2 regions of the Candidatus Thiodiazotropha sp. CDECU1 genome follow, and region 1 is predicted to be linked to the other one. Evidence: predicted binding sites of a transcription regulator. Region 1 holds the regulator's gene; the other holds the start of a gene.
The links. The regulator FliA, encoded in region 1, starts transcription of late flagellar genes. The targets are predictions, from matches to a motif close to GCTAAAGTTNNNNNNNNNNCNGCCGATA.

Region 1 (4,215 bases):
TTACGCTCTCTGCAACCACCCAGCGGTCAGCCTTGAGTCATGCCATTCGAGCATTTGATATCGTCAGTCCGATTGGTGTTGTCTTGACCAAGATGGACGAGGCAGCTTCCCTCGGGGGCGTGCTTTCAGCTGTTCTCGAAGCAAAACTGCCGTTGGCCTTCGTTACCGATGGTCAGCGGGTACCGGAGGATATACACAACGCCTATGCGGATAGGTTGATGAAGCATGCAGTGGAGCTATCCGAACTTATGGGTGGCAGTCCAGATGAGGAGTATCTGGCGATGGCTTTCGGGGGAATGAATGAACATGCACATGTCTGAACAGATCGAAGATCAGGCAACAGGGTTGCGCAGGATGATTAACCCGGAACCGGTGAGGGTGATTGCTGTCACCGGTGGTAAGGGTGGTGTGGGCAAGACCAGTATTTCTGCCAATCTGGGGGTCGCCTTCGCCGAACTCGGTCGCCGGGTAATGCTGCTCGACGCCGATTTGGGATTGGCAAATCTGGACGTACTCCTCGGTTTGCACGCAGAGCGTAATCTGTCCCATGTGATGCAGGGTGAATGCTCACTGGAGGATGTTTTGGTCACCGGGCCCAAGGGAATGAGGGTTGTCCCTGGTGCTTCCGGAATCCAGCACATGGCTGAGATGACCCCTGCCGAAAATGCCGGTTTAATCCAAGCCTTCAGCGAAGTTGCCAACGATGTGGACGTTTTGCTGATCGACACGGCTGCCGGCATTTCCGATCTGGTGATCAGTTTCAGTCGTGCAGCGCAGGAACAGATTGTTGTGGTATGTGATGAACCCGCCTCCATCACGGACGCTTATGCCATTATCAAGCTGCTCAACCGTGAGCACGGAATTAGTCGTTTCCGAATCTTGGCTAATATGGTAAAGAGTGTGCAAGAGGGGCGTGATCTTTACAATAAAATGTGCCGGGTAACCGATCAATACCTGGACGTTATGCTGAACTACATGGGCAGCATTCCTTATGACGAACAACTCCGCAAAGCGGTGCGAAGCCAAAAACCGGTTGTAGAGGCCTATCCACGTTCACGAGTAGCACAGGCATTCAAGAATTTGGCCAAAAAGGCCGATAACTGGCCTGTACCCTCGGGTGTCAGTGGCGATTTACAGTTTTTCGTCGAACGATTGATCCAATTTTCTAGCCAATACGGGGAGGTATGACGGTGAGCGGCTTAGCGACATACACCGCCATGCAGCAACAACAGAACTATGATGATCTGGTGGATCAACATGCCGGACTGGTGAAAAGGATCGCTTATCACCTGATGAACCGGTTGCCACCGAATGTTCAGGCGGATGATCTGATTCAAGCGGGGATGTTGGGCCTGCTCGAGGCGAGCAGAAACTACGACCCCACACAGGGTGCCAGTTTTGAGACCTATGCGGGTATCCGCATACGCGGTGCAATGCTGGATGAAATTCGACGCAGTGACTGGACACCGCGCTCTGTTCATCGCAAGGCGCGCATGGTTGCTGAAGCGATGCGGGAAATCGAGAACCACGAGGGCAGAGATGCGCGTGATGTAGAGGTGGCCGATGCCTTGGATATGAGCCTTGAGGAGTACCATCAAATCCTCAGGGATTCAACGGGTTGTCGAATTTTCAGTCTGGATGAGTTGACCGCAGTGAGTGATGGCTTCCCGGTTGCCAGGGAAGGATCTGCAGATACACCATTCGATGGATTGCAGAAAGACGCCTTCAAGAAGGCATTGGCGGATGCGATTGCTGGCTTGCCCGATCGTGAGCGGCTGGTTATTGCCATGTATTACGATGATGAGATGAATCTTCGTGAAATCGGGCATGTACTGGGTGTGAGTGAGTCTAGGGTTTGTCAAATACACAGTCAGGCGACACTGCGTTTGCGGTCACGACTGACAGATTGGCTTTCATTGGTACACGACGAAGAGTAATGGTTGGCCTGTGATTCGTTGACGGGACGTCAGCACTAACAGGATGGAGGTAGCATTGGACAAGAATATGAAGATCCTCATTGTGGACGACTTTTCCACCATGCGGCGTATTATCAAGAATCTATTGCGTGATCTTGGGTTTAACAACACCCAGGAGGCGGATGATGGTCTCACGGCACTACCCATGCTACAGAGTGGGAATTTCGATTTTCTTGTCTCAGACTGGAACATGCCGGGAATGACAGGTATCGATCTGCTGAAAGCGGTCAGGGCGGATGATAAGTTGGCCGCATTGCCGGTATTGATGGTAACAGCGGAATCTAAACGCGAACAGATCATCGAGGCGGCACAAGCAGGTGTAAACGGCTATGTCGTTAAACCTTTCACTGCCACGACCTTGGAAGAAAAGATCAACAAGATCTTCGAACGCGTGGGTTAAATTGAGGCTGTGTCTGGAGTAAAAAATGGGACAACAAGACAACCAACAACGATTAGAGATTGCAAAGTCCCTCGTTATCAGCTTGGAAGCCGGTGATGATGCGGAATCCGAGCGATTGATAGGTAATCTGACACAAGCAAAGAAAAACGACGACCTGTTCCAAGAGGTGGGTCGCCTGACCCGTGAACTGCATGAAGCCATCAACGGTTTTCTCCTTGATGCCCGAATCTCCGATATGACCAATGTGGAGATTCCGGATGCCAAGGAGCGGCTCACCTATGTCATTACCATGACCGAGCAATCCGCGAATCGGACGCTCACTGCTGTCGAGCATAGTATTCCTCTGATCGAGAAGATTGAACAGGGATCTGCTGAACTTGCTGAGCAGTGGGAGAACCTACGTTCCCAATTACTCAACAAAGAGGATTTCAAGGAGCTGAGCAGTTCACTTTCAAGTTTCCTAAAGAGTACGCAGAGTGATGCCGGTGAATTGCACAAAAACCTGTCTGAAGTGCTAATGGCTCAGGATTTTCAGGATCTTACCGGCCAAATTATTCGCAAGGTCATCACCCTTGTTCATGATGTGGAGGAGAAACTGGTCATGCTGGTGCGTATCACCGGTAGCAAGCTGGAAGATCCCGAACAGAATAAAGACCAAGCTGAAGTGCTTGCGGGACCGGCTATTCCAGGTCTGGATCAGGGCGAACAAGTGACAAACCAGGACGATGTGGACGATCTGCTCTCCAGCCTGGGGTTTTAGTTATTCAGGTTAGGACCGATATAGATTTCAACAACATTCGGTAAAGTTCGGTGATCCACCGGGAGCATTAGATGAGCATCGATGTCAACGACGAAATCCTTCAGGATTTTTTGGTCGAGGCTGGAGAGATACTAGAGCTGTTGAGTGAACAGCTTGTGGACCTGGAGCAGCAACCTGATGATTTCGATCTGCTAAATGCCGTATTTCGCGGTTTTCACACGATTAAGGGCGGTGCGGGATTCCTATCCATAGATCCCTTGGTGGAAGTCTGCCATCGGGCCGAGGATGTCTTCAATATACTGCGCCAGGGACAGCGTAGTGTGGGTCCGGATCTCATGGATTCTGTACTTGAGGTGCTGGATATTGTGAATGCCATGTTCGAGCAGGTACGCGAAGGTATTATGCCGGAACATGCGGATCCGGAACTGATCGAGCGACTGAATAAATTTGCCGTGCCGGAAGGAGAAGAGGAAGAGGAAGAGGAAGAAGAGGCCGCTGCAGAGGAGTCGGCTGATGATGAAGCAGTGGAGGAAACAGATACAGCGGTGGCGGTTGAGGCAGAGGCGGAGGCAGAGACATCAGCGGAGAGTGTGCCGTCTTCATCGGATGATATAAGCGATAACGAATTCGAGTCCTTGCTGGATGCGATTCAAGAACCTGCCCAAGCCGGCAAGGATGACAATATATCCGAGGATGAATTTGAAAACCTGCTGGATGAACTGCACGGCAAGGGTAAATTCACGGGTAAACCCAAGGCAGAAGATAAGGCTAAGAAACCTGCAGCCTCTGATGATATTTCCGAGGATGAGTTCGAGGCCTTACTTGACGAGATCCATGGCGAAGGCAAATTCAATCCCGATAAGCTGAGCAATGAGCAAGCACCCGCCAAGAAAAAGGCCAAGCCGAAAAAAGCGGCAAAGCCCCCTGCAGGTGATGACGATATCAGTGAAGATGAATTTGAAGATCTACTGGATCAGATCCATGGTGCGGGGAAGTTCGATCCGCATAAGATCAAGTCGGATGAGGATGAAACGACCGAGGGTAAAAAGGCACCAAAGCCTGCGCAGAAAATGCCCCCC
Region 2 (4,215 bases), 810 kb from region 1:
CCATCTCTCGGGCGGAGGCCTCTATCGCCTCCATGACAAGAAAGAAATAGGCGGGACCACTGCCTGAGACAGCGGTGACCGCATCCATTTGAGATTCATTCTCAACCCAACGGGTGAGGCCCACTGCCCGTAATATGCTTTCAGCCTGGTTGCGCTGTATCTCACTCACTCCTGGGCCGGCGTGCATACCCGTTGCACCGGACTGAATCATGGCCGGGGTGTTCGGCATACTGCGCACCAGTGCCACATCACCGCCCAACCAATTCCGCAGGGTGGACTCCTTGACGCCGGCGACGATGGATATCACCAGTGGCTGGACCTTTTGTACAGTTGCAGCCAAGTCCTCGGTCACTGCCTTGAGGACTTGCGGTTTAACCGCCAAAACCACCACCTCTGCCTGGCTGATGGCGCTGTTATTCTCAGACTGGGTGTTAACGCCGCAGCGTGCAGCCAGTTGGGCCAGCTTGTCAGGGTCGGGATCACTCACCGTGATGCGCCCCTTGTCATAACCATCGGCAATCAAGCCGCTTATCAGGCTGGTGGCCATGTTGCCGCCACCGATGAATGTGATGTTATCGTTACTCATGCCGTTGCTGTTCACTTTTGTTGATTGGGTGCAGGCTTCACTGATTATACTGCCGTGGGCCAAAAATTGCGGTGCCTATTCTGACGATCGTCGCGCCCTCTTCGATGGCGGCCTCAAGATCGTCCGACATGCCCATGGATAGGGTATCCAGTGGTATCTGCGCAGACTTAAGTTCGTCGCGTAACAATCTTAACCGCATTAAGGGGGCGTGTTGAGCCGCATTCCCGGCAGCAGGTGCCGGGATGGTCATCAGCCCCCTGATAGATAGATTGGGGAGTGCGGTATAGGCCTTGAATTGCTCTCTCAATGCCACTTCGCTGAGACCGTCCTTACTCGATTCACCACTGGTATTGACCTGGAGACAGATATTCAATGGTGGCAGACCCGGGGGACGTTGCTGGCTCAATCGCGTGGCATGTTTAAGGCTGGCGACGCTGTGAACCCAGGCGAATTTTTCAGCTATCGGTCGGGTCTTGTTGCTCTGGATGCGGCCGATGAAGTGCCATTCCACGCCTTTGTCCCCTAACTGGTCAATTTTCACCAGCGCCTCCTGCAGGTAACTCTCGCCGAAGCGTGTCTGCCCGAGACCCGCCAATAAGGCAATCTCCTCAGCGCTCCTGGTCTTGCTGACAGCCAGCAGCCGAACGCTGTCTGGTGTACGTTCAGCTGTGGTTTCCGCCTGGTGAATTCGCTTCAACACCAGTTGATAGCGCTGCTGCAGCCTGTTTCGAGTCTGATCTGTCACGCTGGGTACATCAATTAAATTGTGCAATTTGCTTGGTTGTTGGGTTGATCTTTGTAGTATCCTGCAAAGTGAGGTCAAGTTGATGCCATTTCAAGTTGAACTGCCTCAGATGCATAGAGTGTTTCCTTAATATTTGACTGCAACACAGCTAAACTTATCCATTTTTGGGACGATAGCTATGAAAAGCGCAAATCTATGGATAGGGAATGCCATCATCGCGGAACATCGCTAAAGTGTCTATATTGCGACTCATCATGGGTCTTTAGAATTTCTAATGGGGGAATGAATGGATATCGCTGAACTTCTGGCCTTCAGTGTCAAGCACAACGCATCAGACTTGCATCTCTCTGCCGGTTTGCCACCCATGATTCGTGTGGATGGCGACATCAGACGCATCAATGTCCCCGCTCTTGAACACAAGGTCGTTCACGCCCTTGTGTATGACATCATGAATGATAAACAGCGCAAGGACTTCGAGGAGTACCTGGAGAATGACTTCTCCTTCGAGATTCCCGGATTGGCGAGATTTCGTGTCAACGCCTTCAATCAGGCCCGCGGCGCATCGGCGGTCTTTCGTACCATCCCATCCAAGGTGCTGACCCTGGAAGAGCTCGGCTGTCCCACTACCTTCAAGGAAATCGTGGATGTGCCCCGCGGGCTGGTGCTGGTGACCGGACCGACCGGCTCCGGTAAGTCCACCACCCTGGCTGCCATGATGGATTACAAGAACGACAATGACTACTCCCATATCCTCACCATCGAGGATCCGATCGAGTTTGTTCACTCCAGCAAGAAGTGCCTGATCAACCAGCGCGAAGTGCATCGTGACACCTTGGGATTTTCCGAGGCGCTGCGCTCTGCTTTGCGTGAAGACCCGGATATCATCCTGGTGGGCGAGCTGCGTGATCTGGAAACCATCCGCCTGGCCTTGACCGCCGCCGAAACCGGACATCTGGTATTCGGTACCCTGCACACCAGTTCGGCGGCCAAGACCATCGACCGGATCATCGATGTCTTTCCGGCGGGAGAGAAGTCGATGGTGCGATCCATGTTGTCCGAATCCCTGCGATCCGTGATTGCCCAGACCCTGCTGAAAAAGATTGGTGGTGGTCGAATTGCTGCTTGGGAGATCATGGTTGGCACCCCGGCGATCCGAAACCTGATCCGTGAGGACAAGGTCGCGCAGATGTATTCCGCGATCCAGACCGGACAGGCAGCGGGGATGCAGACCATGGACCAGGCCCTGAAGGAGTTGGTGCAGCGTGGTGTGGTAAGCCGTCTTGACGCCAAGGCCAAGGCGCAAAACAAGGATCAGTTCTAAACTATATTATCTTCCAGGTGTATGATGACACCTGTTCAGCCCCGTTTGCGGTTGCTATCTGCTGCCTGAATTAGCGACGTCACATCGCTGCCGGGTTGGAATCTGAATAAAGAGGATAAGATTATGGATTTGAACGCACTTCTATCCGTGGTGGTGAAAAACAAGGCGTCCGATCTGTTCGTAACCGCTGGGCGAGAGCCCTCCATAAAGGTGGATGGAAAGATCCATCCCATCAATAAGACCCCTTTGACACCCAGGCAGACCAAGGAGATGGTCTATAGCATCATGACCGATGCACAACAGAAGGAGTTCGACGAAACCAAAGAGTGCAATTTCGCCATCAGTGTCAAAAGATTGGGCCGCTTCCGGGTCAGCAGTTTTTATCAGCGCGATACTGTAGGTATGGTACTACGCCGCATTGAAAACAAGATACCTACCCTGGAATCACTCTATCTACCCCCCATTCTGCAGGATCTCTCCATGGTCAAACGCGGCCTGGTGATCTTCGTGGGCGCTACCGGAACCGGTAAATCCACCTCACTGGCGGCCATGATCGGCTATCGCAACACCAGGGGCGATGGTCATATTGTCAGTATCGAAGACCCCATTGAGTACATGCACGATCACAACCAGTGCATCATTACGCAGCGTGAAGTGGGTATAGACACCGAGTCATATGAAGTGGCGCTCAAGAACACTCTGCGCCAGGCGCCGGACGTTATTCTGATTGGTGAAATACGTACCCGAAAGACCATGGAGCATGCCATTGCCTTTGCCGAAACCGGTCATCTATGCCTCTCGACCCTGCATGCCAACAACGCCAATCAGGCACTTGATCGTGTTATCCACTTCTTTCCGGAGGATGCCAGGGAGCAGATCTTTATGGATCTATCACTGAATCTGAAGGCCATAGTGGCTCAGCAACTGATCCCGAAAGTGGACGGCAACGGCCGGCGTGCCGCTGTCGAGGTGATGTTGAATACCCCCTTGGCCGCAGAGCTGATTCGCAAAGGTGAAATCCATAAGCTCAAAGAGTTGATGAAGCGTTCAACGGAACACGGCATGATCACTTTTGACCAGCATCTCTTCCAGCTTTATGAAGAGGGTGTCATCAGCTATGAGAATGCCCTGGCCCATGCCGATTCGACCAACGATGTACGCCTGATGATAAAACTTGGTGCGGCCCATACCAGCGACTCCCTGATCGATGAGCTGGATGGGATTACCCTGTCGGATGGTAAGCACTGATCACAGACCTGGGTTGGGTGCTATGAACCGCACCCAACCTACAATTTACTGTGGCAGCCCTTCCAGATAGCGCTCAGCCATCTGATATTGGTTCTCCGACTCATTTGCAGCCGCACCGTCATCGATCAGAATCATTTCGCAATTTTTCGCCATGCGGGCCTGCATAGCGGCCTTCCAAGCCCCCCGCGCACCGGTCTGGTCATCGCTGGAGAGTGCGGCCGCCGCGGCCGCAGCGACAAAATGCTCGGCCTGTGCCGCCCAATCGGCATCGCTACCGCAAGCGGTATAGGTCTGCGTTGCAAAGGCCTTCACGGT

Region 2: the regulator FliA is predicted to act here: its motif matches at 1,479-1,506, upstream of R2K28_RS08685 (type IV pilus twitching motility protein PilT).

Annotation. Positions count from the first base shown of each region.
Region 1 covers NZ_OY734020.1:2,725,182-2,729,396, reverse strand. The annotation lists gene flhF (flagellar biosynthesis protein FlhF) at 1-320, shown strand, start outside; gene R2K28_RS12435 (MinD/ParA family ATP-binding protein) at 307-1,188, shown strand; gene R2K28_RS12430 (RNA polymerase sigma factor FliA) at 1,191-1,937, shown strand; gene cheY (chemotaxis response regulator CheY) at 2,005-2,376, shown strand; gene R2K28_RS12420 (protein phosphatase CheZ) at 2,402-3,136, shown strand; gene R2K28_RS12415 (chemotaxis protein CheA) at 3,208-4,215, shown strand, end outside.
Region 2 covers NZ_OY734020.1:1,914,910-1,919,124, forward strand. The annotation lists gene proC (pyrroline-5-carboxylate reductase) at 1-586, opposite strand, end outside; gene R2K28_RS08680 (YggS family pyridoxal phosphate-dependent enzyme) at 624-1,331, opposite strand; gene R2K28_RS08685 (type IV pilus twitching motility protein PilT) at 1,618-2,652, shown strand; gene R2K28_RS08690 (PilT/PilU family type 4a pilus ATPase) at 2,776-3,900, shown strand; gene R2K28_RS08695 (hypothetical protein) at 3,946-4,215, opposite strand, start outside.